Puniceibacterium sp. IMCC21224: one gene and its partner. The protein of the gene in region 1 interacts with the protein of each later gene in a pairwise test. Links are inferred from orthologs where the notes say so. Each region holds a gene or a part of one and is shown on either strand. Other genes may lie near its edges. The genes, in order: IMCC21224_RS13355 and grxD.

Region 1 (16,811 bases):
CACGGCGCGACATATTCGCCCTGATAGGCATCCGCGCGCGGCACGATAAACCCGTCCAGCGCCTCGGACTGCAATACATCGCGCAGGGCCTGCAACCGGCCCGGTCCCTGGCTGGGTGATGCCGTCTCGTCAAAGCTTTGAAACACGCGGACCTCCATTTTGCAGCGCAGCATACCAAAATCCGATCACTCCGCCAGTGACGTTCTGACGCTCATGTTGTGTCAGGTCTGGTCCTGAATGTCCCAGAGGGGCACCAGTGCCAATCGGCGTCGCCGATTCGACTGCGCTGGCTCAGGAGGCGCGTTTCAGCCCCATCACCCGCGCCCTTGCACGGGGATCACTGTCAAACAGTGACGCGAGCTGTTCGGTCATCGCGCCGGCCAGCTGTTCCACATCGGTGATCGTGACGGCACGCTGGTAATAGCGGGTCACGTCGTGGCCGATGCCGATGGCCAGCAATTCGACCTGACGACGCCGTTCGACCATGGCGATCACATCGCGCAGATGCTTTTCGAGGAAATTCGCCGGGTTCACGCTCAGGGTGGAATCATCCACCGGCGCACCATCCGAGATCACCATCAGGATCTTGCGCGCTTCGTGCCGCCCGGCCATGCGCCGGTGCGCCCATTCCAGCGCCTCGCCGTCAATATTTTCCTTGAGCAGGCCCTCTTTCATCATCAGGCCCAGATTTGAACGGGTCCGCCGCCAAGGTGCGTCCGCCGATTTGTAGATGATGTGGCGCAGATCATTCAGACGGCCAGGCTGTTGTTCGCGGCCCTCATTCAGCCACTTCTCGCGCGCCATGCCGCCTTTCCACGCCTTGGTGGTAAAGCCGAGGATCTCGACCTTGACGTTGCAGCGTTCCAGTGTGCGGGCCAGAACGTCGGCGCAGATCGCGGCGATGGAAATTGGCCGCCCGCGCATCGACCCGGAATTGTCCAGCAGCAGCGTCACAACTGTGTCGCGGAACTCGGTGTCTTTTTCCATCTTGAACGACAGCGGCGTGGTCGGACTGACAACGACCCGCGCCAGACGACCAGCATCCAGCATGCCCTCTTCGAGGTCAAATTCCCACGACCGGTTTTGCTGCGCCTGCAACCGGCGTTGCAGTTTGTTGGCAAGGCGGCTCACCGCGCCCTTGAGCGGCTCAAGCTGCTGGTCGAGATAGGCGCGCAGGCGTTCGAGTTCGGCAGGCTCGGCCAGATCTTCGGCGCGGATTTCTTCGTCATGGGTAGCGTCGAACACGGTATAATTCGGATCGGCGTCGGAAAATGGCTGCGGGGCAGGGGGTTCGAGCGGGGCCTCGCCCTCGGGCATCTCGGCTTCTTCGCCCATCTCCTGATCGGCCAGCTCGTCCATGCTGACCTGCGCCTGAGAACTGTCCTGAGTTTCGTCCTGCGACTGCTCGGCGCTTGCGTCGCTCTCGTCCTCGTTATCCTCGTCTTGGCCGGTGCTGTCGGGATCGTCTTCTTGTTCGGCGCCGTCGTCGGATTGGTCGTCGGCCTGATCATCGACTTCATCAGGGTCGTCGCCCAACTGGTCGCCGTAGCCCAGATCGCTGATGATCTTGCGCGAGAACCGGGCGAAATCCGCCTGATCAGCCAGCTTGTCCTGAAAATCGTCCAGTGTGTCCCCGGCCTGATCTTCGATAAAGCCGCGCCATAGATCCATGACGTTCTGCGCGCCTTTGGGCAGATCGCGCCCGGTGGCAAGATGCCGGATCAGATAGCCGGCCGCCGTGGCCAGCGGCACATCGGATGCTTGTTTGACCTGCTCATATCCCTTGCGCGCGGCCTCGTGGCCGATCTTGGCGTCGATATTGCCAGCCGTGCCGGGCATGTCGCGTGCGCCCATCGCCTCGCAACGCGCGGTCTCCATTGCCTCGTACAATTCGCGGGCCATGTCGCCGGGGGGGCATACCGGGCATGGGTGCCCATGTCGTGATATTTGCGGTAGAGCGCCAGCGCATCCGCCGTGCCGCGCGCAAGCAGCACCTCATCGCGGGTCATCCGGCGGCTGACCTGCGGCAATCGCATTGCATCGCCCGACACACCCGACGGATCGACGGTATAGCTCACCGTCAGTTCGGGGTCGTTGGCCATGACCTTGGTGGCCTCGGCAAGGGCCTTTTTGAAGGGATCTGCGGGGTTGTCTGAACGCTGCACCATGCTCTGACTAATTGGACATTCGGGCGGTTTTGACAAGGGCTGATCTGGCATTGTTCGGTCAGAATGGGGTCCGGGGCGATCCGACCGCATCATACGCCGCTTGCGCGTGGCATAGTGCCGGCCTAGCCTGCGGCTGATCTGTTTTCAAAGGCTTGGCCCATGCAATCGCTCTACCTTGATACTATTGACGCCACGCTGTGCTGGCACGACCTGCCGGGTGCGGGTGCGCCATTGGTCTGTCTGCCGGCGCTCAGTTTTGCGGCGGCGGCGAATTTCCTGGATGTGATCAGCGATCCGGTGTTGCAACGCCACCGGCGGTTGCTGATCGACTTGCCCGGTTCGGGGTTTAGTGAACCGGCGCATAATTTTGACTATACGCCTCGCGCCCATGCCGAGGTTGTCGCCCGCATCCTTGACCACATCAACCTTGGCCCTTCGGTTGTTTTCGGCCATTCCATGGGCGGTTCCGTTGCAGTGGCTCTGGCCGATGCGCGCCCCGATCTGGTGCGTCATCTCGTGGTGGCCGAAGGCAACCTGGTGCCCGGTGGCGGCGCCGGGTCGCGCCGCATCGGAGGATACGACCGGGCGGAATTTCTTAAATCCGGCTACGACGAGGCGCTTGCCGGAATCCGGGCCGAGGCAGTCGCAGGCGACGAATTTTTGTCCTTTCTGCACGCCAACTGGACGCTGGCCGATCCTGCAGCGCTGCATGGCAACGCCTGCGGGTTGATCGACCTTGATCCCGGACTCGAGGCTGCGTTTCTTGGCCTCGATCTGCCACGTACCTTTGTTTACGGCGACAAGAGTCTGGCGCATAATCCCGGTGCTGCGGATGTACCCGAACCGGATCATCTGGCCGAAGGCGGCGTGGCGATTTCGGTGATCCCGCAAGCCGGGCATTTCATGACCCGCGACAATCCGGGTGCGGTGGCCCAGATGTTGGCAGGGGTGCTGGCCGCGACCGAGGGGGCTTCAGCCTAACAACATGCTTTCGCATTCGCCCTGATACATTTCAGCGGCGCGCTGTGCCATGCGCATCCGGCGCGGATCGGTGCCAAAGGTGGCTTGTTGCAGCAGCGCCGCCTGCGCCACTTTGGCGCGAATTCGCCAGTCAAGCGCCTGAACCCCGGACAATCCGCCGGCCAGCGCCTGCGGCAGCACGGCGTCCAGCAGCGCCTCGACCCCGCGGCGCACCTTTTGGGTGCGTTCCGACGCCGGGCCATCAAACATCCACTGAAATTCCATCACGGCAGACAATCGCCCGACGCAGGTGGCAAAGACCTGCACCCGTTCCGTGGCCGTGCGGGGCAGGGCCAAAGCTCCGCCCGCGCACGCCAGAGCGCACCACAAACCCAATACAAGAGTTTTTAAACTGCTCATAAATTAAACAATAGCGCATAAATATCTACAAAAGTAAGGCAAAATAAAAACTTTTGCCATAGTTGCGCCAGACTTGCCCGCGCAGATGGGTCTGTTGCGGGGTTAAGGCACTGGGGATAGGGTTTAGTCTTTGTCGATATTCAGACCGGCGCAGAGCGTCATTTGCCGATCAAACAACGCACGGCTTTGCGCGTCTCCGCGCAGCAGTGCCTCGATCAAGAGCGCCATTCCCGGTCTCTCGGCGGCTATGGCGGCATCCGTCTCGGTTTTTGAGGCTCCGTTGCGCAAGGCCAGTGCGCGAAATCGCGCGGCCTCGGCGCGGGCCTGATCTGCGCCGTCCAGATAGGGCGACGTCCGCGCCACATCGCCGTAGCCTGCCCAAAGCGCGGCGCACCGCAGCGAGTCTTGTGCGTTGGCAGGAGTCGCGAGCGCCAGTCCGAAACAGGCCAGCGCTGCCCGAATCATCCCAGGCTGAGCGAAGCCGCGCTTTCGGGCAGTTCCTCGTCAAAGCAACGCTGGTAGAACTCGGCCACGGTCTGGCGCTCAAGCTCGTCACATTTATTGAGGAACGAGACCCGGAAGGCGTAGCCCAGATTGCGGAAAATCTCGGCGTTCTGCGCCCAAGCAATCACCGTCCGGGGCGACATGACAGTCGAAAGATCGCCGTTCATGAACGCGGTACGCGTCAGATCGGCAACCGTCACCATCTGACGCACGGTTTTGCGGCCCTTTTCGGTGTTGTAATGCGAGTTCTTGGACAGGACGATCGCGGTCTCGGCGTCAATCGAAAGATAGTTCAGCGTCGCAACAAGGCTCCAACGGTCCATCTGGCCCTGATTGATCTGCTGCGTGCCGTGATACAAACCTGTGGTGTCGCCCAGTCCAACGGTGTTTGCGGTGGCAAAAATGCGGAAATATTTATGCGGCGTCAGCACCTGATTCTGGTCGAGCAGCGTCAATTTGCCATCGGTTTCCAACACGCGCTGGATCACGAACATCACATCTGCGCGACCGGCGTCGTATTCATCAAAGACGATGGCACAGGGATTGCGCAGGGCCCAGGGCAGGATGCCTTCCTGAAACTGAGTGGTCTGCTTGCCGTCCACCAGCTTGATCGCATCTTTGCCGATCAGGTCGATCCGGCTGATATGGCTGTCGAGGTTCACGCGCACCGCAGGCCAGTTCAGCCGCGCCGCGACCTGTTCGATATGCGTTGATTTGCCCGTGCCGTGATAGCCCTGGATCATCACCCGGCGGTTGTTGCGAAACCCGGCCAGAATGGCGAGCGTGGTGTCCGGGTCAAATTTATAGGTGCTGTCGATGTCTGGCACGCGTTCGGTCCGGTCGGGAAACCCGTGCACGATCATATCTGAATCAATACCAAAGACTTCGCGGACCGCAATTTCTTCGGTGGGTTTTGCATTGATGTCGATCGTGCTGTCCGCCATGTGTCGCGCCCTTTGTCTCATACCTTTGAACTTGCGCCCGTGGTGCAACATATTGCACACAGGGGCAAGAGGAAGCGCACAGTTCAGAGCGTTCGGGCCACCAGACGACAGGTGGCACTGGGAAATACAGGGCAGAATGACAACGACGACCCCGCAGGAAGAGATCGAGGATATGCTCGCCCGTATTGCCATGGGGGATCGCAAGGCGTTTTCAGCGCTGTACCAGCGGACGTCGGCCAAGCTGTTTGGCATCTGCCTGCGTGTGCTGGCCGACCGGGCCGAGGCCGAAGAGGCCCTGCAAGAGGTTTTTCTGCGGATCTGGAACAAGGCCGGAATGTACCGCGCCAATGGCTATTCGCCGATGACCTGGCTGATCACCATTGCGCGCAACATCTCGGTGGATCGACGCCGCCGTCGGCCTGCTGCGGCGTCTGACGGGCTCGATGTGGCCGAAATCCTTGCGGATCCGGGACCGGGGCCCGAAGCGCAAACCATTGCCCGCGACGATGGCGACCGGTTGCAGATGTGTCTGAGCGAATTGCCGCCCGATCGCGCAATGATGGTGCAGCGTGCCTATCTGGACGGTGACACCTATGCCGATCTGGCAGACCTGACCGGGGTCAAGCTGAACACCGTCCGAACCTGGCTGCGTCGCAGTCTGTTACAACTGCGCGAATGCCTGAGCCGATGAGCGAACGTGATGACATAAATGGCGATCTGCCCGGCGGTGACGTTTCGCTCTGCGCGGAATATGTGCTGGGCTTGCTGACGGATGCCGAAGCGCGGGCCTTTGAGACGCGGTTTCAGGGTGATCCTGATCTGCGTGACGAATTGGCCTATTGGGCGGATCACTTTGCTGCTCTGACGGACGCGATACCGGCCGAGGCGCCACCGGCGGCCATTCTAGGCCGAATCGAAAATGCGGCCTTTGGTGCCCGTCCATCACTTTGGCGACAATTGATGCCGTATATCGCGGGGGCGCTTGTCGCGGCGTCTGTGGCCTGGGTCGCGATGGTTTCAGGGGTGCTGAACTTTGGCGCCGAAGAACCGCATCTCTATGCAAGCCTCGAGCCGGTGGGCAGCGACTTTGTTCTGTTGGCACATTATGCGCCCGACAGTGGCACCTTTATGGTCCGCCGGGACGAGGGGGTCTATCCGTCCGACGCCGCACTCGAGATCTGGCTCATCGCAGATGCTGACAGTGCACCGGTGTCGCTTGGTCTGATGGTGACAGACGGGCTGACTCAGATCCCGGTGTCGCGTGACATGGCAACCCTGTTCCCCGGAGCCACAATCGCGGTGTCACAGGAACCACCTGGCGGATCGCCGACCGGTGCGCCGACAGGGCCGGTGGTGGCCGTTGGTCAATTCCCGTTGGATCCCATCGCAGGCTGATCGTTTTATAAAGCGAGAGGGAACTGTCGCGTCTTGCGCGTCGACGTAGGGCCAAAATTTTTCGGCGAAAAATTTTGGCCCGAAACAAATGGCGCTTTTCTGTGCCGATCCTGAAACTTCTTTTCGAAACGCCCCGTTCCTACTCTCGATCCCGCCAAAAAGGCCGGGACAAGGAGAGAGAAACAATGACCTTCAAAACAATTTTCGCATCCGCCGCCGTTGCCGCTATCGCCACTGGTGCCTTTGCCGCGAGCCATTCCGAATCCGGTAACCCCATGGTCGGTGGCGCTGCCATGTTCGCTGACAAGAACATTGTCGAGAATGCGGTGAATTCTGCCGATCACACCACGCTTGTTGCCGCAGTTCAGGCCGCCGGTCTGGTTGAAACGCTGTCCGGCCCCGGCCCCTTCACGGTTTTTGCCCCGACCAACGCGGCCTTTGGCAAGCTCGCCGCCGGCACGGTAGATACGCTGCTCCTGCCCGAGAACAAGGACCAGCTGACCAAGATCCTGACCTGCCATGTGGTCGCTGCTGATGCGATGTCCGGCGCTATTGCCGGAATGATCGCTGACGATGGTGGCGAACACGATGTTCCGACAGTGGGCGGCTGTGTGCTCAAGGCCAAGATGAGCGGCGAGATGATCACTCTGACCGACGAACGCGGCCGCACGGCGACTGTGACCATCGCGGATGTCAAACAATCGAATGGCGTGATCCACGTTATCGACACGGTACTTTTGCCGACTATGTGATCCCTCCCGGTCACGCAAAAGTGCAGGTCCCACCCTTGCTTCGGCAGGGGTGGGACGCCTAATTCTAAACAGATTATCCGGAGGATCCTCATGATACGACGCGATTTCCTGAATTTTACCGCCGCTGCTCTTGGCTTTGGTGCGACCACCGGCCACGCCGCCGAGCGTTTCGAGATCATGCGCACCGAGGCCGAGTGGAAGGCGCTGTTGAGTGATCTGGAATACAAGGTCATGCGCGACGAGGGCACCGAGCGTGCCTTTACCTCACCTTTGAATGATGAAAAGCGGGCGGGGCGGTTTCTGTGTCGCGGTTGTGATCTGCCAGTCTATGACGGCGCGCACAAGTTCGATAGCGGCACCGGCTGGCCGTCGTTCTGGCAGGCCGTCCCGAATGCCATTGAAACCAAGGCCGATCGGTCGCTGTTTGGTGTCCGCACCGAGGCGCATTGCCGCCGCTGCGGTTCACATATGGGGCATATCTTTGACGACGGTCCCAAGCCTACCGGCAAGCGGCATTGCATCAACGGCGTCAGCCTAAAGTTTCAGGCGGTCTGACCCTACCTAGGTTCCCGTGATTTTTCCCATCGTAGGTCACAGATTGGTCATACATAGGCCCGGTCTGGGCGGTATTGTGACGCGTGTCGGATAAAAAGATTGGTTCTTGACGCAGTCACGCAAATTGTTTGGTAGCCAGTAACCGGGCGTGCCGCAGGGGGACCTGCGCGCGCCCTTTTTACAGGTCGCACGCAGGCCTTCTGGTTCGTGTGAGTGGCCGATATTTATATCTGCGCCAGACGCCAAAATAGGTGCCTAAGGTTAGGCTAAACAACCTAAGGGAGATTGTCTATAGTTGTGGGTATCGGTAAGCGGTCGTCCGCTGAGGCGCGGGCGCAAAGCCGCCGCCCCAGGATGATGCCCTATTTGAAGTTGCGGCTGTCCTTGATCTGGTCCCAGGCCCAGACGACTTCTTGCAACTGCTCTTCCTGGCTCCGATCGCCACCGTTGATGTCAGGGTGCAGCACTTTGATCAGTGCTTTGTAGGATTTGCGCACCTCGGCCTTGGTCCAGTGGTCCTTGGCTTCGAGGATGTCGATCGCGCGACGTTCGGTCGGGGGCAGGCGGCGGGTGCCGGTGATTGACTTGCCCGGATTGCGCGTGGCGTTGTCGCCCAGAACCTGATGCGGATCCTCGATCCCCAGCCGCGCCCAGGCCCGCGCTTCGGTGTCGCGGAAATCCTTGGTCTTTCGTTCCCAAACTTTGTCAGACGTTTCCTGTGCATTCATCTCGGCCTCGGTCTTGCCGTGGAAAAAGTTCCACTTGAGGTTGTATTCGCGCACATGGTCTTTACAGAACCAGAAATAATCGTCGAGCACATCCGGCGCTTTGGGAGCGCGGAATTTGCCGGGCTGTTCGCAGCCCTCGTGTTCGCACAGGCGTACGGAGGTTTCGCTTTCGCCCGACATGCTGCGTCGCCCGCGGGGGTTTTTCTTTTTCGACGACGATACCGACATATCGAAACCGAAGGGATCTGATTTGCTCATTGGGATACCTTTCCGACTCGGACGCCACAGTCTAGACTATCTGCTGACAGAGTGTAGGGGCGGGATGCGAAATAAATGACCAAAACCGAGGAAATCGAAACACGCCTGCGCGATGCCTTTGCGCCGACCGCGTTGACAGTGCGTGACGACAGCGAACAACATCGCGGTCATGCCGGGTTTCAAGAGGGCGGAGAAAGCCATTTCCATGTGGTCATCCGCGCGCCTGGGTTTCAGGGCCAAAGCCGCATTGCCCGCCACCGCGCCGTGCATGGCGCCCTCGGGACCGATCTGATGGGCCGAATCCACGCGTTGTCGCTGGATATTGACACCTGAACAGATGTCGGCGCGGCGCACCGCAGGATGCCCGCGTCAACTTCTGCCGGGCTGTTCGGCAGCAATCAGTCGCGCCGCTCTGTCGCGCAGGATCGAACTCATCTGATGCAGATCCTGCGTTTCCTCGACGCCATTGTCGGTCGCGGCGACGCGCGCTGTTCGTGCTACTTCTGGCGTCTCACCTAGGCGCGGCGTTTCAGGCGGTGCCGTGCTGGCGACGGGCAGCGCGACCAGCGTATTCATTGGATGCGCTAGGGGTTGATCTGGATCTGAGGTGCCAGTGGCTGTCTGCTGATCGTGTACTGCCTCTGCCAATGGCGTCGTCAGGACATAGGGTTTGGGCGCGTCTAGCTTTCGTGGCTGATAGGCTGCCACATCGCCCGCCTTTCCCCGCCGGAACACCAGCACGTTTCGCCAGACCGTGACTGTACTGGCCAAACCCGACCGCTCATCCGAGGGCAGGGTCTCGGCGCGCTGATATTCCCAGCCATCGGCCGCCATATCGTTCATAACCCGTTCCAGAGAATGGGAAAACCGCGCCTCTGTGCCTTTGATTCCGCGCGCGCGCTCACCCTTTGCGGGGGCCGGAACGACCTTGTATTCATACGCTGTCATGGCCGCTCGACCCTTTTTGCCTTGGACGTTTTGGTATCATAGCGCCGCATTCCCGCTGCGTCACGTCCTACGCGCCAGCGTAAACGTTTCTGGGGTGCTTGGCGCCTGAGCCGATGGACCCAAGCAAAACGAGGCGCCGCTTGATAGGGGCGCCTCGTTTCAGATCTGTTCAGGTATCGAGTATGGCAGTGCCGGGTTACAGACCCAGCTTGGCTGCAACGATCTGGTTGACGGCGGCTGGATTGGCCTTGCCGCCCGTGGCCTTCATCACCTGACCGACAAACCAGCCGGCGAGTTTCGGGTTCTGCTTGGCTTTTTCGACCTGCGCCGGGTTGCCTGCGATCACCTCGTCCACGGCAGCCTCAATCGCACCGGTGTCGGTGACCTGACGCAATCCTTTGGCCTCGACGATCTGGGCGGGATCACCACCTTCGGTGTAGACGATCTCGAACACGTCCTTGGCGATCTTGCCGCTGATGTCGCCCGCCTTGATCAGGGCAATCAGACCCGCCAGTTGTGCCGGTGTAACGGGGCTGTCGGAAATATCGCAATCGTCCTTTTTCAGCCGCCCGAAAAGTTCGTTTATGACCCAGTTCGCGGCCAGCTTTCCGTCGCCGCCTTTACCCGCAACCTCTTCGAAGTAAACGGCATTTGCTGTATCGGCGGTCAGGACCGAGGCGTCGTATTCCGACAGGCCAAAGTCCGCGACGAATCGCGCCTTCTTGGCGTCCGGCAGTTCGGGCAGTGAGGCCGCGATTTCATCGACCCAGGCCTGTTCGATTTCCAGCGGCAGCAGGTCAGGGTCGGGGAAGTAGCGGTAATCATGCGCTTCTTCCTTGGACCGCATCGACCGCGTCTCGCCTTTGTCGGGATCGTACAGACGGGTTTCCTGATCAATCTTGCCGCCGGACTCAAGGATCGCAATCTGGCGCTTGGCCTCGTAGTCGACGGCCTGCTGAATGAACCGCATGGAGTTCATGTTCTTGATCTCGCAGCGCGTGCCAAGATGGGAAAAATCCTGCGTTTCCTGATACTTTTCGTACTGGCCCGGACGGCAGACCGACACGTTGACGTCGGCGCGCAGGTTGCCGTTCTGCATGTTGCCATCGCAGGTGCCAAGATAGCGCAGGATCTGGCGCAGCTTGACCACATAGGCGGCTGCCTCTTCGGGTCCACGGATGTCGGGGCGGCTGACAATCTCCATCAGCGCGACGCCGGTGCGGTTAAGGTCGACAAAAGACATGTTGGGATCCATGTCGTGGATCGACTTGCCCGCATCCTGTTCGATGTGAATGCGTTCGATCCGCACCAGCCGTGCCACACCCGGCTCCATGTCAACGATCACTTCGCCTTCGCCCACGATAGGGTGGTAAAGCTGCGAAATCTGGTAGCCTTGGGGCAGATCCGGGTAAAAGTAATTCTTGCGATCAAAAGCCGACTTCAGATTGATCTGCGCCTTGAGGCCAAGCCCGGTGCGCACCGCCTGTTCGACACAGAATTCGTTGATGACTGGCAACATCCCCGGCATCGCTGCGTCAACAAACGCGACGTGCGAATTCGGTTCGGCGCCAAAGCCGGTCGAGGCCCCGGAAAACAGCTTGGCCTTGGTGGCGATCTGGGCATGGACTTCTAGCCCGATCACCAGTTCCCAATCGTGTTTTGCCCCGGAAATCACCTTGGGTTTCGGGGTCTCAAAGCTCAGATCCAGCATGGTTCACGTCCTCATCGGCACTTTGAGGCCCGGTTTAGGCCACCCCCTGCGCGGGGGCAAGTCCCGGCGCGCGGGTTCCAGCGACCAATGCGGAAGGCCTCAACTCGAAAGAGTGATGCGTGCAGGCTGGTAGTCAAGAACATGGAGAGCGTCGTTCGACTGATCCGGTACCCGCGCCAAAGCGGTCAGGGCACGGTCGCGACCGCACAGCGGGCCATCGCAGGGCCGGTGCACCCCGTCGGGATCGGCGGCTTGTGCCCAGACCAGCGGGTGTACTTCTGTCAGGTGATCGCGGGCGATCCAGTCAAAGCAGCGGGCGACGCGGGCGCGGGCCTGATCTTGCGGGCGGGCCGCGTCGGGGTTCGGGGCAGGCGTTCCGGCCAGGGTGTAGCCGGTGAAGGCCGCCAGCACGTTGACAGTGTGCTGGTCGGGGCGACGTTCGACAATGTCGTGCAGCCCCTCGGCAAAGAATTCGGCATCCAATCGCCGGAATGCGTCGGGATCGCGGCTGAGCGCGTCGAGATGGACCCAGACATAGGCCCCGGCCCCCCAGATATCGAGCGTGCGGGCGACCGTGCGGCGCGCCTCAAGTTCGAGCGCCTCGTGATTGCCATAGAGCAGCGGCAGCAGATGCAGCCCCATGGCGCGCATGTGGCGCGGGCTTTGGGGGTCGAGGTCAATCAGATCCTCGTAGTCATCCGCCACGCGCAGCGCGGGCTGTGTCTCAGCGACCAAAAGCGCGCAGCGGGCCGCAGCCAGCGACGGCGCATCCAGTTCGAACGGATCAAAGCGTTCGAGGATGTTGTATGCGGTGCGGAAATGGATCTGAAAGGCAGCCTGCTGGGCAACGGGCATCGTGTCGCCAGGCTCTTCGCCGCGCCAGAACAGGCCGACTTCCATATAGGCGCGGGCCACCACCAGGGCGACTCCATGATCCTCGCACAGCTCGCTCAGCATGTCATCCAGCTGGCGCAACGGCGCCTCGGCTGCCTTGGCATCGCCAAGGATGATCGCGTCGCAGGCGGCGCCAACCGCATCGGCGCGCGCGCCCTCGGCCAGCAGCTCGGCCATCGGTGTACCGCCGGGGGTGGTCAGCCGACGGGTGTCGAAAGTACGGATCAGACGTCCGAGTTCGGCCCAGTTTTCCTGTCGCGCCAGAAACTGGCCTTGGGCCAGATAGCGTCGACGCTCTATTTCTTCGGTGGTCTGATCACGGATCTCGATCACAACGTCGGGGGACATGGGTGCGATCTCCTGCACTGTGCTGGGCTTTGGTGGATGGGACGCGGGCGGGTCAACTGGCAGATTGGCGGGCATCGGGCCCGATTCTACGGCAGAACACTGTGGGCGGTGCAGCATCCGAAGCATCGGCGAGATCCGGCCAGTCCAGCGGGGATGAGAAATCTGAGGGCGTATCATTTTCATGCGCCAAATCTGCTCGCTCAATTTGGCCCAAAAAAGGCGTTTTGGCGGAAATGGCACGCCTTTCTACGGTTATTCCTGCGATTGCGGCGATGCGCGAACCAGAGTGTTGACACGATGGAAACAGGTCGTTGGCGGGCGGCATAGCGTCTGCTCTTGCAAGGGTGCCCATTCTTCGGGCAGTCTGCGCGTCATGCTGCGGATTGCGATCACTTTTGCCTTGTTTGTGGTTCCTGGAACCATTTTTGCGAACACTGAAGGCGCCTTTCCCGGAGCAGGGGCAACGGAAGTACCGCTGCATTTGCCCGACATGTCGCTACCCAGTGAAATCATGAGCCAGCCAATACCGGTCCCACTGGTGCTCGACATCGCGGGTGCCGAACCGATTGCGTCGCCGCTGGCGATCGAGAGGTCGCCGCGCCCGGTGGCGCGATCGATGACGCTGCCGCTTGCGCGCTGGTCGGACCGCGGGCGCGGTCTGCTCTGGACCCGTGCGGCGGTGTCGGCGCTGCGAGGCCATGCCAATGCGCTGCCCCGTATGGTGCCACGCGACATCGACACCTGGTGCCCGGCGTACCGCCATGCCAGTCGACCCCAGCGCGAAGCGTTCTGGGTCGGATTGGTGTCGTCACTGGCCAAACACGAAAGCACCTACAGGCCGCAGGCCGTCGGCGGTGGCGGCAAATGGTATGGGTTGTTGCAAATTCTACCCTCGACCGCGCGGGGCTATGGGTGCCGGGCGCGGTCGGGCGAAGCGCTGAAAAGTGGCCCGGCCAACCTGTCCTGCGCCCTGCGGATCATGGCCAAGACGGTGGCCCGCGACAAGGTGGTTTCAAAAAATATGCGGGGGGTGGCGGCCGACTGGGGGCCGTTCCATAGCGCGTCCAAGCGCAACGACATGATGGCCTGGACCCGGTCGCAATCTTATTGCAAACCACTGTCTTCGGTGCGGCCAAAGATGCGCCCTGTCACGCTGGTTCGAATGCGGCCTCTGGCCCGTCCGGGCACAGCGCTGTAATCCCACTGTTATGCAACTTCGCCTGACCGCGTGTCAGGTTCGCAGCCAGGTCGGCCGCCGGGTGCTGTCCACCAGAGACACAGCCGGAGCGCGGTGCCCTCCCAGCGCCAGAGTGGCGCGGCGCAGCAGGTCGATACCGTCTTCTGAGCGGGCGGGAAGCGCGCTTGCCGATATCGGTTCGCCAACCGTGAGGCGAAACGGCTGACGGTGTTTGTTCAGTGTCTCGTGAAACAGGGTGATGTCGCGCAGTGTCGGGTGGATCAGGTCAAAGAGATAGAACAGCACCGAATTGCGCGCCCGGATGTTCACCGGAATCACTGGCAGATCGAACTTGCGTGCCAGCATCGCCGCTGAGGGCATCCAGGGCCGTTCATGCAGGCTGAGTCCGCGGCGTTTTGCCAAACGACCCGACGGAAAGATCACCCCGATCCGACCATCCTGTGTCGCCTGTCGGGTATAGGCCATCGTTTCGCGGGTTTTGCCGTGGCTGCGTTTGTCCTGCCGCCATTCGACCGGCGCAATCATATCCGCCATCTGAGGCAAGACCCGCAAGATGTCGTGGTTGGCAAAGTAATAGGCATCGGGCCGCAGAGGCGCCAGCAGGTGGTGCAGGATGATGCCATCAGCGATGCCGGTGGGGTGGTTTGCCACCACCAGCGCCGCACCGTGCCTTGGAATGTGGGACAGCCCCGCGACCTCAACGTCGCGCGCCAACAGCTGACCCAACGCCGCCATGATCGCATCGGGGGGTAAATCCCGAAATGCAGTGGCCAGCGTAACAGTCTTCTCGTACCCCAGAACAGCATTCAGCATCCGGCGCGCCTGCGCCACACCGGGCCGAGCCGAAAACAGCCACGGCGCGCGTTCCTGAATCAAAGGGTCGAGACGTTCTTGCATTTCGGTACTCAAAGCAGGCCTGTGCAACAGGCAGGTGACAATTCGACGTTGAGTCGGGCGAAGGAAGCAATCCTCCTTGTCTTTTGGCGCGATATTCGCGCGAATTCCGGCCCATCGACTGCGAAACGCAGGCAAGTGTCTGCCGGTTCCCGATCTATTTCAGTTTTTCTGTCTCAGGACACAGCGGCCAAAATGGCCTTGCCCGTCGGGTTGCGCGGTGTGCGTGTCGCAATTGCTATTCGGACCCTGCCTGGTCCAAGGCACGCGCGCTGGTTAAAACAGCGAAAAGGGATGTCGTTCGGTTTGGACCCCTTGGGCCGCCAGCGCCGGCTGCAACTGGTCCGACGGGGGCAGAACGTCCTGCGGCAATCGCTGTTTGCGCCCGTCGTGCAGTACCAAGGTCACCCGCATTGAAAGGTCGAACCGCCGGTCCAGCCGCACCCGCTCAATGTCGTTTAGCGCCACCCGGTCCCGCACCCGGCCGCTATGCCATTCCATGGTTTCAGGTGTCAGGGTCAGCCCAGCGGCGCGCCCGACGCACAGATCCCACGCCGCAGGCAGGGTAAAGAGTGCGAGCGTGCCGACGATCCAGCCCTCAGCCCCGAACTGCAGGTAGCCGTACACAAGCACCGTCCACAGCGTGATCAGCGCGACGCATCCGCGCCAGCTGCGCGTCGGGGCGGTGTAGGTCACCGTCCGCCCGTCACGTCCAGAATCGTGCGCGTGACATAGGACGCAGCGTCTGACAGCAACCACAATACGCCCTCGGCCACCTCGTCCGCGGTGCCCGGGCGACCCAGCGGCGGCGTGTGCCCAATCTGCGCAAGCCGGTCAGGCACACCCCCTTTGGCGTGGATATCCGTGGCGATCAGACCGGGGCGCACTGCGTTGACCCGGATGCCTTCGTCCGCCAGTTCGCTGGCCAGCCCCAGGGTAAAGCTCTCGATGGCACCTTTGGACGCGGCATAGTCGATATACTGGCCGGGGCTGCCCAGACGCGCTGCGGCGGATGAGATGTTGACGATGCCTCCGCCCTGATGTTTGCGCATATAGGCCACCGCATGGCGCGCCACGTCGATGGCCCCCAACACGTTGACCGCCATGACGCGGGCCACCCGGTCCGGCGTGAGATCGGCGATCCCGCCTTGCGGCGACACGATGCCGGCGTTGTTGACCAGATCCAGCGGGCCGGGCGGCAGGGAGTCTATGATGGCGAACATCCTCTTGACCGCAGCCGGGTCGGACACATCGGCCTGAATCACATGCGCCTCGGCGCCGGTGCTGCGCAGGTCTGCGGCAACCGATTCGGCCCCGGTGACATCCTGCGAACAGGTAATGACGATCCGGGAGTATCCCCGCCGTGCCGCCATACGCGCCACAGCTGCGCCGATCCCGGCGCTGCCGCCGGTGATCAGCAGGATGCGGCTCATCCCAGAATCCTCGACACCATTTCTGTTGTATCGCGGCTCAGGTTCGGCTGGCCCGCGATCCGTTCGAGCGCCGCTTGCATCAGCGCCTGCCGATCAGCATCGTACCGCCGCCAGGTCTGAAACGCCGAACACATCCGGGCAGTGGTTTGCGGGTTCATCGCGTCCAGCCGGATCAGCGCATCGGCCAGCAGGGCATAGCCCTTGCCGTCCTTGCGGTGAAAACCGGCGTGATTCATCGCCAATGCGCCAAAGACAGCACGGAACCGGTTCGGGTTCTTCCAGTCAAACGCGGCGTGGCCGGTCAACGCCTCGGCGCGTGCCGCCGCATTGACGGGGGCGGTCGCGCCAATCTGCAGACCGAACCATTTGTCCATCACCAGCCGGTCGCCTTGCCATTGCTCTTCGAACGCGGCCAGCGCGTCGGTCTCTTGTCCGGCGCGGATCAGACAGGACAGCGCCGACAATTGCAGTGTCATGTTGTCGGCACCGGAAAACTGTGCCTGCGCCGCTGCGCCACCGTCCAGCCGGGTCTGCAGCGACAGAACCGCCGCGCCCAGGGCCCGCTTGCCGACTTGTTCGGCATCGGGGGTGTAGTCGTCGGTCACCTTTGCCGCCTCGGCGAGCGAGGGCAGAAACGCGCTCCAGCGCTCGGCCATCGCCTGCTTCAGCGTCTCGCTGGCCTGCCAGATCGCGTCGGGATC
Region 2 (13,989 bases), 500 kb from region 1 along the record:
AATCGTAGCGCAGCAGGTGTGCGTTGGTTTCGACCGGACCCAGATCGTTGATGGCCACAACCTCGATATCCGTGCGGCCGGATTCGATGATCGCGCGCAGCACGTTGCGGCCGATGCGGCCAAACCCGTTGATGGCAACTTTGGTGGTCATAAGACGTCCTTCCCGTTAGGTCCTGTCAATTTCTGTTGCCAAGAACCAAATGCCTCTGGGTAAGTCAAGGTGTGGTCCCGGCTGCGGTGGCATCAGCGCCAGAATGCAACCCAGCCCAGCAAGGTCAGGAACTTCTTGCCAAGAAACAACAGATGCTCGGTGCCATAGAGCATGTAATCTGCCCCGATCCCCGCAATGATCACAAGCCCGAGCGCAATGGCGAGGAAATTCGTCATGGTGGCGGCTGTCCCGTTTGCTTGCGTCACGCGGTTGGTGATGCCAGAGCGGCGCTGCGCTGTCACGCCTGAAATCATGCCGGGGCGGGCTGCGCGGCATTGTGCCGTTTGGTCACCGGTGGCCCAATCTGTGCGCGGGTCGGTGCCGCGCTATGTGACGATCCGGGCATGTCGCCCGTGCTGGACCTGAGGAGCCTATGCCTGATTACACCCCCACCCCCGACCGCTACGCTGATCTGCTCGTTTGTGTGGGTCGGATACTGATCGCGCTGCTCTTTGTTGCCGGTGCGGTGCAAAAGGCAATTGACCCGGATGCCGCGGGACAATTGCTGGTCGGGCGCGGGTTGCCCTGGCTTCTGGTCTGGCCGGCACTGGTGTTCAATGCGGCTGCCGCTATGGCCCTGATTGCCGGTGTCTGGGTGCGGGGTGTCGCGCTTGCGCTTGCGCTGTATTGTCTGGCGACGTCGGTGTTTCACTATTTACCCGAGGATCCCTGGCAAATGAGCATACTGGTCAAGAACTGGGCCATTGCCGGTGGATGTCTTGTCTTGGCTGCGCATGGACCGGGGCGATATGTGTGGCGCTGGTTGCGCTGAGGTCACATTACATTAGGTTGTCGGAACGGCTGAATAGAGGATAACAAATGAGCGGATTGCTGGCGCTTCTTGACGATGTGGCGGGTATTGCCAAGATTGCTGCGGCTTCGGTCGATGATGTGATGGGGCAGGCGGTCAAGGCGGGGTCCAAGGCGGCAGGCGCGCTGATTGACGATGCCGCCGTGACGCCGAAATACGTTCACGGGTTTGCGGCCGCGCGCGAATTGCCAATCATCTGGCGGATCGCACGCGGGTCGCTGACAAACAAGCTGGTCTATCTGTTGCCTGCGGGCCTGTTGCTGACCAGTTTTGCGCCGTGGTTGATTGCGCCGCTGCTGATGGTGGGCGGGCTATATCTGTGCTTTGAAGGCGCGGAAAAGATCGCCCATGCGATCATGCCGCATGACGATCAATCGGGCGGGCCGGATGGCAGTCATGCCGTCGGTGATCCCACACATCTCGAAGAGGAAAAGGTCCAGGGCGCGATCAAGACCGACTTTATCCTGTCAGCCGAGATCATGACCATCGCTCTGGCTGCGATCCCGCCCAGCACGTTCTGGATGGAGGCGGCGACGCTGGCCACTGTTGCGGTGATGATTACGCTGCTGGTCTATGGATCGGTCGCGCTGATTGTCAAAATGGACGATATCGGCCTCTGGCTGGCGCAGACAGGACAGATGGGGCTGACGCGTTCGCTGGGACGTGGGATCGTCAAGATGATGCCGGTCCTGATGCGTGTCCTCAGCACGGTTGGCACGGCGGCTATGCTTTGGGTCGGTGGGTCGATTGTGGTGCACGGGGTGGGTGAATTGGGCTGGCATCTGCCAGAGGAGTTCATCCATCGCATCGCTGTCGCCGTGGCGGATGTCGTGCCAGAGACGTTTCATGCTGCTGCCGAATGGGTTGCAACGGCGGCGATGGATGGTGTGTTGGGGGTGGCATTGGGGCTGATCCTCATTCCCGTCGGGACGCGGATGATCGCACCGCTCTGGGGCGCGGTCTTTGGCGGGGAAAAACCGTCGGCTCACTGAGTGTCGGGTGTTTCCGTGGCGGTTGCGCCGTCCTGAGCAAAGAACAGCTGCGCCACTCCGGCTGCCGCTGGTTCGACGCGCGCAAGTGCTGCCTCGTTCATCGCCAGCGTCAGCACGCGACGGCCCGCCCGGTCGACAAACACCATATTGTACCAAAAGGTATTCGAGCCGGTATGCGCCAGTATCCTATCACTCCGCACGACCCAACCCATAGCATAGCCCTGACCAGCCACATCGCTCTGCAACCTGTTCCAATTCGCGTCGGAAAGAAAGCTTTTGGGGCGGGTCATGTGGGCGCGCAGATACCGCAGATGATCGTTCAGGCTAAGATGCACGGTTCCGGCGGGGCCCATGGCGGCGACGTTGTCGGCCTCTGGCCCCGGTGTGATCACCGCCCGCGACCAGGGGAAATGTCCGCCATGGCCGCGTGGCTGACTAAGGGTCTGCGCCGTTCCCGGCGCGCCAAAACCGGCGCTTTCCATATCCAGCGGCTCGAACAGCCAGTCCTGCATCAGCACTTCCCAGCTTTGGCCAGTGGCAGCCTCAAGCATGGCGCCGACGACGACATACCCGGCATTGGAGTAATGAAAGCTGCGCCCCGGTTGGGGTTGCGGTGTGTGCCCCAAAATTTGCGCAGCATAAGCGCGCCGGTCCGCCATCACATCATGCCCGGTCAGCCGATGCAGAAACCAGCGGCCCGGATTGGTTGGCAGCCCGCCGCGATGGGCCAGCAATTGCGCCAGCGTCACATCACGGTAGCCGGGGTCGATGGGAAACCCCTGCAAATGCTGTGCGATAGTGTCGTCCCAATGGATCACATCCGCCTCGACCAGCCGTGCGACCAGCGTTGCCGTCATCGACTTGGCGTTTGATCCGATATGCCACTGATCCTGCGGCGAGATCGCAACATCAGTGCCGCGCGCCCGAACACCGGCGACGGCAATGCCGCGCCGACCCTCGTCGATCCACGCCACCGCTACGCCGGGCGCACCCGAGCGTTGCAGCAGGACGCGTGCAAGTTCCGCGCCGCGATTGTCCTGCGCCTCGGCCGGTACAGCCAATAGCAGGGTCGACGCGGTTACAAAGGACGTGAGATGAGGCATGCGCATGACGAGGGTCTAAACCGGTGTCATCAGGGTGCAAAGCGTCCAACGCAGCGCGCGGCCAGTTTCTGCCTGCGGCGACATTTTCCTGCCGGTGCGTTTCGTCGTCCTGTGCGTTGACAGAGTTCGCAATCGTGGCGGGACAGCGGCCTCTGATCCCAGCCGAAAAGGGGGAGGACGGGGACCAAAGCCCCCGCCTGTTGTCTTATTCTGCGGCGGCGTCCTGCCACTTGCCGTCTATCAGATCGCGGACCTTTTGTGCGGTCGCTTCGGCAGTGATGCCAAACTGCGAATACAGCTCGTCCGCCGGGGCAGACGCACCAAAGCCGTGCATCCCGATAAAACCTGCTTTTTCGCGCTTGCCGCGTTCGCCCAGCAGCCACTGATCCCAGCCAAAGCGCACGCCTGCCTCAATCGCGACACGTACCGGCCCGCCGGGCAGAATGCGACGGCGATAGGCCTCGTCCTGCTGCTCGAACAGCTCCCAGCAGGGCATGGACACAACCCGTGTGCCGATGCCTTCGGCTTGCAGCAGATCGCGGGCCTCCATGGCGACCTGGATTTCTGATCCGGTGGCCATCAGAATCGCCTGACGTTTTCCGTCAGCGTCGGCCAGCACATAGGCGCCCTGCGCGGTCATGTTCTTGACCTTGTGCTCGGTCCGCACGGTCGGCAGGTTCTGACGGCTTAGCGCCAGCACCGATGGCGTGGTGGTCGAGGTCAGCGCGATTTCCCACGCTTCGGCCGTCTCGATCGTGTCGGCAGGGCGGAAGACATAGGTGTTGGGCGTGGCGCGGGAAATCGCCAGATGTTCGACCGGCTGGTGAGTCGGGCCATCTTCGCCCAGACCGATGCTGTCATGTGTCATGACAAAGACGGTCGGCATCTTCATCAGGGCGGCAAGGCGCATCGCAGGGCGTGCGTAGTCGGTGAAACACATGAACGTGCCACCATAGGGGCGCAGACCGCCGTGTAGTGCCATGCCGTTCATCGCCGAGGCCATGCCGTGTTCGCGGATACCCCAGTAGACATAGCGCCCGCCACGATTATCCACGTCAAAGACGCCCAGATCCTTGGTCAGCGTGTTGTTGGAACCTGTCAGGTCAGCCGAACCGCCGACGGTTTCGGGCAGGATCGGGTTGATCACCTCGAGCACCATTTCCGACGATTTTCGCGTGGCGACTGACGGCGCGCTCTCGCTCATCTGCTTTTTTAGTGCCTTGATGGTGGCGCTCAGCTTTTTCGGGGCTTCGCCGGCCATGGTGCGGGCAAATTCGGCCTGACGGTTGGCCGACAGAGACTCGAGCCGAGCCTCCCATGCGGTGCGGTCTGACGAACCCTTTTGGCCAATGGTTTCCCAAGCCGACTTGATATCGCCGGGCACTTCGAACGGGCCGGTGGTCCAGCCCCAGGCAGCCTTGGCATCCGCCATCTGACCTGCATCCGTCAGTGCGCCGTGACCCTTTGAGGTGTCCTGCGCCGCGTGGCCCAGTGCGATATGCGTCTTGCAGGCGATCATCGACGGGGTGTCGGTCTGTTTCGCGGCGGTGATGGCGGCGTCAATCGCCTCGGGGTCGTGGCCGTCGATTTCCTGCACATCCCAACCGGCGGCGCGGAAACGGGCGGGCTGGTCGGTACGGTCCGACAGTTCAACCGTGCCGTCGATGGTGATGTTGTTGTTGTCCCAGAATACGATCAGCTTTGACAGCTTGTGACGGCCGGCGATGCCGATGGCCTCGTGGCTGATACCTTCCATCAGGCAACCGTCACCGGCGATGACATAGGTGTGGTGATCCATCATCTTTTGGCCAAAGCGGGCGCGCAGGATCTCTTCTGCCATGGCGAAACCGACCGAATTGGCGAGGCCCTGACCCAGCGGACCGGTTGTGGTCTCAATCGCCTGCGCCAGAAAATTCTCGGGGTGGCCAGCCGTTTTGGCGCCCCACTGGCGGAAATTCTTGATCTCTTCGAGCGGGAATTCAGCATCCCCCGTCAGATACAGCAGCGCATACAGCAACATTGATCCGTGGCCGGCCGACAGGATAAACCGGTCGCGGTCGGGCCAGGTCGGGTTGGCGGCGTCGAATTTCAGATGTTTGCCAAACAGCACGGTCGCGACATCAGCCATACCGATGGGCATGCCGGAATGGCCCGACTTGGCGGCGGCGACCGCGTCCAGAGCGAGCGCACGGATTGCGGTCGCCTTCATCCAGTGATCGGGGTTCTTGGTGCGCAATGCTGCAATATCCACGGGCGGCAATCCTTGTGCAAAGGGGGTATGTCGGCCCCTCCAATAGCAGCGTGGCGGCGAAGTTCAAGCACGGCCCATAAGGTCTTGACACATAAGGGGGGCGCATTTTCCATTCAGCGTTGCTAGAATTGATGGCAACGGAGCGGCGGCGATTCGCAAGGAATGCCGCGCTATAGGCTCCGAAGGCAGTGCAAAGGGCAAAACATGACCCAGATTGACGAATTGGAACGGCGCATCACCGCAGCGCTTGACCGCATCGCGTATGGTGTGGAGACGCTGGATCCCGCTCCGGTCCCGACACCCGAGCCAGAGGTCGCCCCACAGGCAGATCCTGAGGAGATGGCCGCGCTGCGCGATGCGCTGCAAGAAGAGCGGCTGGCCAATGCCCAGCTCGAAGAGCGGGTGCGGGCGATCCGCGAGAAGCAGGAAAACACTGTCGCCGAGCTGCACGAACAGGTCGGATCGCAGCGCGAGGCGCTGAACCGGATCGACACTGAGCTTCAGCGGTTGCGCCGTGCCAATGACATGCTGCGCGATACCAACCAGGAAATGCGCGCCGCTCTAGAAGAGAACGTGGGCGAACCGCATCTGATCAACAAGGCGATGCTGGCCGAGTTAGAGGGGCTGCGCGCCGCTCAGGCGGCCGATGTGGCGGAAAACCGCGCGGTGCTTCAGGCAATGGAGCCACTGCTGACCGCCGCCACCGGCTATGCCCCCTCAGAGGAGGATATCTGATGCCCGAAGTTCAGATCACCATCGGCACCCGCACTTTCGAGGTTGCCTGCCAGGTCGGAGAAGAGCAGTACCTTCTTGCCGCTGCCGCGATGCTTGATGCCGAAGCCTCGGTGCTGGTTGATCAGATCGGGCGGGTGCCCGAAACGCGGATGCTGTTGATGGCGGGGCTGATGCTGGCGGACAAGACTGCCGGACTCGAGGACAAGTTGCGCGAAAGCGAAGATCGCGCCGCCGGATATCTTGGCGAACTGCAGACGCTGCGCGCCACGCCTGCGCCTGCGCCCGAACGGGTCGAGGTGCCGGTGATCCCGGCGAAGGTGACTGATACCCTGGCTGAGATTGCCGCGCGTGTGGAATCCCTGGCCGACGAGATGGAACAAAAGTCCGCTCTCTGACATTCGGGGTGGTCCGGAGGTTCTCTCGCGCCACGCAGGGCCAATAGAAAAGGGCCTGCCACTGGAACGCAAAACGCCGCCCCGGTCGGGCGGCGTTCGTGGTTTCTGGTGTCAGGGCATTGCCTCAGCCGTTGGCTTCGCGGATCTTGTCAGCGGCGTCCTTGTCAAAGGTTACGCCATTGGTGGTGAACAGCTGATCGAGTTCCCCCGACAGGGTCATCTCGGTGATGATGTCACAACCACCGACGAATTCGCCTTTGACATAAAGCTGCGGGATCGTCGGCCAGTCCGAGTAATCCTTGATGCCTTGGCGGATGTCTGCATCCTCAAGCACGTTCACATCGGCAAATTCCACGCCCATGTAGTTCAGAACACCGGCCACGCGGCTGGAAAAACCGCATTGCGGCATGCTTTTGGTGCCTTTCATGAACAGCACCACATCGTTGGATTTGACCGTATCGCCAATCCGGGTCTTTGCGTCGCTCATCTGTCTATCCTTTTCCGTTGTGCCGCCGCTCAACACGCCCGACACCAATCTTCTATCCATGCACCTGCGCCCTGAACCGCCTCGGCGCAGATGTCTCCGATCATTCCGGCACTTTGGTGGTCAGCGCCAGCGCATGCAATTCACCTGCCGCTCCGTCCATCTTGCCCTTGAGTGCGGCATAGACCGCGCGCTGTTGCTGTACCCGGTTTTTGCCGCGAAATGAATCGTCGATCACTTCGGCCGCGTAATGGTTGCCATCGCCGGCGAGGTCGGTGATCGTAATCCGCGCCTGCGGAAATTCAGCCCGGATCAAATCCTCGATTTCGTTGGCCTGCATCGCCATTGTCGGCTCCCTTTACTGGTGTTCCACAGATGTAGGACGGCCCGCCTCCGGGCGCAAGTCCGGGCACATATGTGCGCCCAGCTGCGATGCCGATGCGGAAAAAACCGGCGTCAGAGACGTCGCCTGCGGTTCGCTGCCAGACTGTAACACAGTCACAGTGCGCAGCCCCGATACAGCTAGGCGACCAGCTCGACCCAGACCGGCACATGGTCCGACGGTTTTTCGCGCCCCCGAACGTCGCGGTCGATCTGACAATCAGTCATCATGTCAGCGCAGGCGGGGCTGAGCAGGAAGTGGTCGATGCGGATTCCGTTGTTCCGGTTCCAGGCTCCGGCCTGGTAATCCCAAAACGAATAATGCCCCGGACCGTTGGTCCGCGCGCGAAATGCCTCGGTAAAGCCAAGGTTCAGGATCCGCCGGAACGCCGCCCGCGTCTGCGGCAGGTATAGCGCGTCCTCGGTCCAGGACTCGGGCTTGGCCGCGTCCTCTGGCTGGGGGATGACGTTATAATCGCCAGCCATCAGCGCGGGCATCTCTGCCTCCAGTAATGCCTTTGCGCGGGCTTCAAGCCGCTGCATCCACGCCAGTTTATAGTCATATTTTGGCCCCGGCACCGGATTGCCGTTCGGCAAATACAACCCACAGAGCCGAACCGCCGAATGATCGCCGACCACAGTCGCTTCGATCCAGCGGGCCTGTTCGTCGCTGTCGTCGCCGGGCAGGCCGCGGGTCACATCCTCGAGCGGCAGCTTGGACAGGATCGCCACGCCGTTGAAACCTTTTTGACCATGAGTGGCAACGTTGTAGCCGCGATCTTCGAACAACTCGGACGGAAACCCGTCGTCGACCGACTTGATTTCCTGCAACAGCACGACGTCAGGCTGTGACTCATCGAGCCAGTCGGTCAGTGCGCCGACCCGTGCCTTGATTCCGTTGATGTTGAAGCTGGCAATCCGCATGTGCGTTCCCCTCGTGATGTGGCTGATCTATTGCCCAAATGCCCGACGCGAACAAGCGTCAAGACTGTCTAAATCTGTGTCAGGTGTGATACACTCTGTGTCAGAGACCGAACTGATTCCACCTTTGCGTGACGCGTGGGTCGACTGCAAGAGTAAGTGATTCGTCAGGAACCCAGCGGTTTACCGCCTTGGGATAAATTTTCTTTTGCCTGTGGATAACTTAACGAAGCAAACCTCCACCATATAACTGTACGCGTGAACTCACGTGGATAAGTATTTGGATAAACACGCATTAAGAGAAAAACATTTTGAGAAACAATTAACACGTGCAAGCGTCAGGGAGTGGAATTTAACCCTGGAGACGACAATGACCGCTCAACGCAAAACAGTTTTTTCGAACGTTTCTTCTCATGTGACGAAAGGACGCATGACAACCGATCTTCACGGTGGTGACGGCTGCTCGCTCTTCACTTCCGGCTCTTCGCCCCAGACCCTCGGCAATGCGCTGATGGGCGACGCGGTCGAAATGTTCACCTCGGGCTCCGCACCGGCTGGCACCAAGGCAACCACCGGCGACGCGGTTGAGATGTTCACCTCGGGCTCCGCACCGGCTGGCACCAAGGCAACCACCGGCGACGCGGTTGAGATGTTCACTTCGGGCTCCGCACCGGCTGGAACCAAGGCAACCACCGGCGACGCGGTTGAGATGTTCACCTCGGGCTCCGCACCGGCTGGCACCAAGGCAACCACCGGCGACGCGGTTGAGATGTTCACTTCGGGCTCCGCACCGGCTGGCACCAAGGCAACCACCGGCGACGCGGTTGAGATGTTCACCTCGGGCTCCGCACCGAAGACCACAATGACCGCTGCTGGCGACGGCTGCGCGCTCTTCACTTCGGGCTCCTGAGCTTTGAACGGATCGGGACGGGGCAACAGCCCCTCCCACGAAACCCAAAGGGAGAATGACCATGAGTAATGTCATCCAACTGCGTGTTCCGTCCCGGGTCCAGCGGCAAGAGGCGCGCTTTGGCGCGCTTCTGCACAGCTTTGCGGCCGAGCGCCGCACCGGCGACGATGTATTCTGGCTCAAGGAAAACGCCGAGATCCTGAACGTCCTTGAAAGCACCGGCACCGAATTGCCGGATGGCGCTCTGGCGTCGCATCAGGCCTTCTACGACACCGTGGAACAGCGAATGAGCTTCTTTCCGCAATACTATCGCTTCTTGCTGTCGATCACGCTCGATCTCGAAGCCTTGGGGATGAAGGGCAACAAAGCCGAGCAGCTGGTCGACTGGGCGGTGTCTCAGGATCTGGCTCATGCGGAAATGTCCGACCTGCAACGGATGGAAGCCCGCCGCCTGATGACCCGTCGGGGTCGTGACCCCCTGCCGACTGATGCCGGGCTCGAGGGGCGGATGAGAAGCTTTATTAGCCGCTCGCAAACCTTTGCATTGCCGAACAAAAAGGCGGCATATGAACTGACGCACGCGGTATTCTATCTCAGCGAATATGGCCGGTTCGATCCGCAGCTAGATGCATCGGCGGTGACTTCGCTGCATTTCTCCGGCCTGCTGGCCTATCTCGATCAGAATGCCGATCTGCTGGCCGAAATTTGTGTGGCACTGATCTACGCGGGAGAGGTTCCACCACCGCTCTGGTCGGATTGGCTGGCGCGCGAAACCTATGGTTTCACCGTGACCGGTGATCCCGATATCGACATTCACGACGCCTACCACGATTATCTGGTGTGCAATTGGCATCAGGCCACCACTGGTGCTCCGATCTTTTCAGGGACAATCCTGTCCGGACGGATGCGCTTTGATCGCGCCACACAGGACAGTGCGCCACTGCGCGAAATGTCCGAATTCATGTTCAGTATGGATGGCGCGCGCTCTGGTGACTGGCTGCACATGCGGGACCGGATCGCGGACAACCTGTCGCCTGGCGCGTTAGATGTTCTGGCCTCAGCCGAGAAGTCGGACCATTTTGAGGCGTTCTTTCACGGCTTCGCCCGCCCGGACGCCCCGCGTCTGGATTCGCTGCGTCACGGCAGCATGATGGAACAAAGCGCGTGAGTGGCTTACGTCCCGCTGTCATGGGCGCCGTGCTGGTGGCGCTCTACACGCTGATGATTTCCGCCGCTGACGGGATCACCAAACATATCTCTGGCAGCTTTGCAGCACCGCAGCTTTTCTGTCTCTCGGCCGGGATCGTGCTGGCGCTGGCCTATGGAGTCAGCCGGACGCCGTTCGGACTGCCGGGGGGGGCAGACGGCGTGACCGGGGCGGGGCGGCTCACCACCCGGTGCCCACGTGCGATGGCCGTGCGCTCGCTGCTGACAGTGCTGGCCTGCGTCGGCTTTTTTCAGGCCTTTCGGCTGCTGCCGTTCGCGGATGTCTTTCTGTTTATTGGCTTGATGCCGGTGATCGCTGCACTTCTCAGCGGTCCGGTTCTGGACGAACCGATCCGTCCGCAGGCCTGGGCCGCGCTTGGACTTGGGACTCTGGGGGTGATTTGTCTGATGCCGGGGGGCCTGTCGGGTTTGCAGCCCGGACATTTCTGGGCGCTTCTGGCGGCTCTGACCGGAACCGGATCTATGGTGGCGTCGCGCTATATCGGTCGGGTCGAAACCAACGCGCTGGCGCAGGTTTTTTACCCCAACCTGGCGATTCTCGTGGTGATGGGCGTGGCGCTTCCGTTTGTCTGGCAGCCGATGGCGCTGGCCGATCTGGGCTGGATCGCAGCCTATGCGACGTTCCTGTTCTTTGCCCGTTGGGTTGTGGTCGTGGCCCTCCGCCTGTTGCCGGCCTATGTGGCAACACCACTGATGAATCTTCAGTTCGTCTGGATGGTGGCAATCGGGTTCGTGGCATTTGGTGAGGTGCCGGGATCGGGCACGATGATAGGTGTCGCGCTGGTGATTGCCTCTGGCCTCTGGCTGATCGCGGACGAACTTGTCCCACGCCGTCGCGAGTCTCTCGCGGTCTGACCGACGCGACAGCAGGGCGACCGGACATCAGTGTCGGCCGACCTGCCGAACTTCTTCTCTTTCTAAATACGCACTTCTCTGCGCTAGCAGATCCTGGTTGCGCACAGATCAAGCCGCTTGCCGGGTATCGCTAGATATACCCGGCAAGCCACACCGAACATTCCCTTACATCGAAAACGATGTACCGCAGCCGCAGGACGATGTGGCATTCGGGTTTTCGATCACGAACCGCGCGCCGATCAGCTCGTCGCTAAAGTCGATCACGGCATCGGACAGGAACGGCAGCGATACCGAATCGACAACAACCTTCTGGCCCTGACCTTCGAGCACCAGATCGCCGTCTTCCGGTGCGCCGAGCGTGATGTCGTATTGAAAACCAGAACAGCCGCCGCCTTCGACTGCGACGCGCAGCGCCTGGCCCTGATCACCGGCGCCGATCTCGGCCAGCCGGGTAAAGGCACGGGGGGTGACTCGGGGCGGAATTTGCATGGCATCCTCACGGGTTTATCTTTTCCTACAGGGGCAATATATGCAGGCACGGGCCGGGCGACAAGGACGGGACCAGATGCACGCAAGTTTTCAGCCGACGCAACGCAGCGCAGCGGCCTGCGACGCCGCCGACCTTCGGGGGCGGCTGGTCTCAGAGGACGAGAGCGCCTTTCGCTCGCCCTTTCAGCGCGACCGTGACCGGATCATCCATTCCTCGGCCTTTCGGCGCCTGAAACACAAGACCCAGGTGTTTGTCGAACACGAGGGCGATTTTTACCGCACCAGACTGACTCATTCGATTGAAGTCGCGCAGGTGGCGCGCACGATCGCTGGCGCACTTGGCCTCAACACTGACCTGACCGAAGCGGTGGCCCTAGCGCATGACCTGGGTCACACCCCATTTGGTCATACCGGTGAGGACGCGCTGGACGCGCTGATGAAACCTTATGGCGGGTTTGATCACAACGCTCAGGCACTGCGCATCGTCACGTCTCTTGAGCGGCACTATGCTGAATTCGACGGGCTGAATCTGACATGGGAAACCCTCGAAGGATTGGCCAAACACAACGGCCCGGTCACCGGTGCTCTGCCGTATGCGCTGGCCGAATACAACGCACGCCACGATCTGGAGCTGTCGACCCACGCGAGCGCCGAGGCCCAGGTTGCCGCGTTGTCTGACGACATTGCCTATAACAATCACGATTTGCACGATGGTCTGCGCGCTGGTTTGTTCACCGAAGACCGGATTGCCGAGCTACCGATCATCGGTCCGGCCTACGCCGAGGTGGACTTGCTCTATCCAGGACTTGATCCCTATCGGCGGCGGCACGAGGCGCTACGCCGGGTGTTTGGCGCAATGGTCAGCGATGTGATTGATACCTCGCGCGCCAACCTTTTGGCCGCCAACTGCGGTGACGCCCAGGCAGTGCGCAACCTGGGGCGCCCGGTGATTGCTTTTTCGACGTCACTCTGGGCAAAGCTGCGACAGATCCGCGACTTTCTGTTTGAGCACATGTACCGCGCGCCACCAGTGATGGTGCAGCGCGAACGGGTGACAATTGTGGTTAACGAGCTTTTTCCGCTCTACCTGTCGCGTCGAGACCTGCTGCCGCAGCGTTGGCACCGGGAAATCGATACTGCGGAGGACGAGACCGAATTGGTGCGGCTGGTGGCGGATTACATTGCAGGCATGACCGACCGATTTGCCTTCCAGGAACACGCTCGTTTAACGGGCGCTGATATCCTGCGCGACGCGACCTGATAGTCGTCACAGTCGCATAACTGGGTTGCCCGGGACGAAAGTGGATCGTGACGCCACGACGCGTTCGGGACAGACTTGGGAAAATCGCCTGCAACAGCCTATAATTCAAACGCGCGATACGCCGGGTGGCGTCAGGACAGGATCGGGACGGCATGACGACACAGGATTTTGCGGGGATCGACCCGGTTCTGGGGTTTGCCTTGGTGGGCAGCCTCGGTGTTGGGTCGCAATGGCTGGCATGGCGACTGCGGCTGCCGGCCATCGTGTTGATGCTGCTTGCGGGCCTGCTGGCCGGGCCGGTGTTTGGATTGCTCAATCCGTCACGTGACTTTGGCACTTTGATGTCGCCGATCATCGCCATCGCCGTGGCAATCATCCTGTTCGAAGGCGGTCTGACGCTTAACCTTAAGTCGCTGCGCGATGCGACAGTTGGCGTCCGCCGCCTGGTGTTGGTCGGGGCGCCCCTGGGGTGGATCACCTCGGCACTTGCCCTGCATTATGTCGCGGGGCTGGGTTGGCAAAGCTCTGCGGTTTTTGGCGGTATTATGATTGTCACCGGCCCCACGGTGATAGCGCCGCTGCTGCGTCAGGCGCGTTTGCGCCGCCGTCCCGCTGCCTTGCTGCAATGGGAGGCGATCGTGAACGACCCGATTGGCGCTCTGGCTGCTGTGCTGGCCTTTGAGGTGGTGATCGTGTTGCAGACCGCGACCGGCGCAGGGTCTGCTGTGGTAGATATGGTTCTGGGCATTGTGTTCGCCTCGCTCCTTGGACTGGCTGCCGGATGGGGCGTCGCGCGGGCCTTTGCGCATGGCTATGTGCCTGAATACATGAAGGTGCCGGTGCTGTTTGTGGCCGTGCTTGCGGTTTTTGCAGTATCTGACACCGCCTTGCACGAGAGCGGCCTGCTGGCTGTGACTCTGATGGGCCTGTTCATCGCCAATGCTGACCTGCCCAGCTATGCGG

What was found.
Region 2: the proteins of IMCC21224_RS13355 (region 1) and grxD interact in binary tests that used the Escherichia coli proteins (3 or more experiments, as listed by UniProt). The link is inferred for Puniceibacterium sp. IMCC21224 from one-to-one orthologs.

Annotation. Positions count from the first base shown.
Region 1 is NZ_LDPY01000001.1:2,891,565-2,908,375, reverse strand. The notes cover bases 7,527-10,388. They hold IMCC21224_RS13355 (BolA family transcriptional regulator), read left to right. Parts: upstream 7,527-8,759; coding sequence 8,760-9,017; downstream 9,018-10,388. Other genes in these bases: gatB (Asp-tRNA(Asn)/Glu-tRNA(Gln) amidotransferase subunit GatB), read right to left, coding at 9,829-10,388; IMCC21224_RS27830 (DUF4177 domain-containing protein), read right to left, coding at 9,054-9,632; IMCC21224_RS13360 (DnaJ domain-containing protein), read right to left, coding at 8,061-8,684; msrB (peptide-methionine (R)-S-oxide reductase MsrB), read left to right, coding at 7,527-7,698. Also shown: IMCC21224_RS13410 (aminopeptidase P family protein), read right to left, coding at 1-173; IMCC21224_RS13400 (alpha/beta fold hydrolase), read left to right, coding at 2,328-3,149; IMCC21224_RS27835 (hypothetical protein), read right to left, coding at 3,141-3,485; IMCC21224_RS13390 (hypothetical protein), read right to left, coding at 3,672-4,013; cobaltochelatase subunit CobS, read right to left, coding at 4,010-4,996; IMCC21224_RS13380 (sigma-70 family RNA polymerase sigma factor), read left to right, coding at 5,133-5,687; IMCC21224_RS13375 (anti-sigma factor domain-containing protein), read left to right, coding at 5,684-6,391; IMCC21224_RS13370 (fasciclin domain-containing protein), read left to right, coding at 6,577-7,143; more of msrB, read left to right, coding at 7,234-7,526; more of gatB, read right to left, coding at 10,389-11,343; IMCC21224_RS13340 (hypothetical protein), read right to left, coding at 11,443-12,585; IMCC21224_RS13335 (transglycosylase SLT domain-containing protein), read left to right, coding at 13,097-13,783; IMCC21224_RS13330 (lysophospholipid acyltransferase family protein), read right to left, coding at 13,817-14,680; IMCC21224_RS13325 (hypothetical protein), read right to left, coding at 14,954-15,373; IMCC21224_RS13320 (SDR family oxidoreductase), read right to left, coding at 15,370-16,110; pepN (aminopeptidase N), read right to left, coding at 16,107-16,811. UniProt on the Escherichia coli protein: Transcriptional regulator that plays an important role in general stress response. Has many effects on cell morphology, cell growth and cell division. Acts by regulating the transcription of many genes, including dacA (PBP-5), dacC (PBP-6), ampC and mreB.
Region 2 is NZ_LDPY01000001.1:2,387,187-2,401,175, reverse strand. The notes cover bases 5,305-8,166. They hold grxD (Grx4 family monothiol glutaredoxin), read right to left. Parts: upstream 6,986-8,166; coding sequence 6,623-6,985; downstream 5,305-6,622. Other genes in these bases: xth (exodeoxyribonuclease III), read right to left, coding at 7,505-8,166; IMCC21224_RS11065 (BolA/IbaG family iron-sulfur metabolism protein), read right to left, coding at 7,086-7,328; IMCC21224_RS11075 (cell division protein ZapA), read left to right, coding at 6,103-6,498; IMCC21224_RS11080 (hypothetical protein), read left to right, coding at 5,573-6,103; tkt (transketolase), read right to left, coding at 5,305-5,368. Outside these bases: gap (type I glyceraldehyde-3-phosphate dehydrogenase), read right to left, coding at 1-151; IMCC21224_RS11105 (hypothetical protein), read right to left, coding at 244-453; IMCC21224_RS11100 (DoxX family protein), read left to right, coding at 585-983; IMCC21224_RS11095 (DUF808 domain-containing protein), read left to right, coding at 1,031-2,014; IMCC21224_RS11090 (serine hydrolase), read right to left, coding at 2,008-3,123; more of tkt, read right to left, coding at 3,323-5,304; more of xth, read right to left, coding at 8,167-8,287; IMCC21224_RS11055 (DUF6749 family protein), read left to right, coding at 8,715-9,194; IMCC21224_RS11050 (hypothetical protein), read left to right, coding at 9,256-10,362; IMCC21224_RS11045 (DMT family transporter), read left to right, coding at 10,359-11,276; IMCC21224_RS11040 (iron-sulfur cluster assembly accessory protein), read right to left, coding at 11,442-11,765; IMCC21224_RS11035 (deoxyguanosinetriphosphate triphosphohydrolase), read left to right, coding at 11,842-13,026. UniProt on the Escherichia coli protein: Monothiol glutaredoxin involved in the biogenesis of iron-sulfur clusters.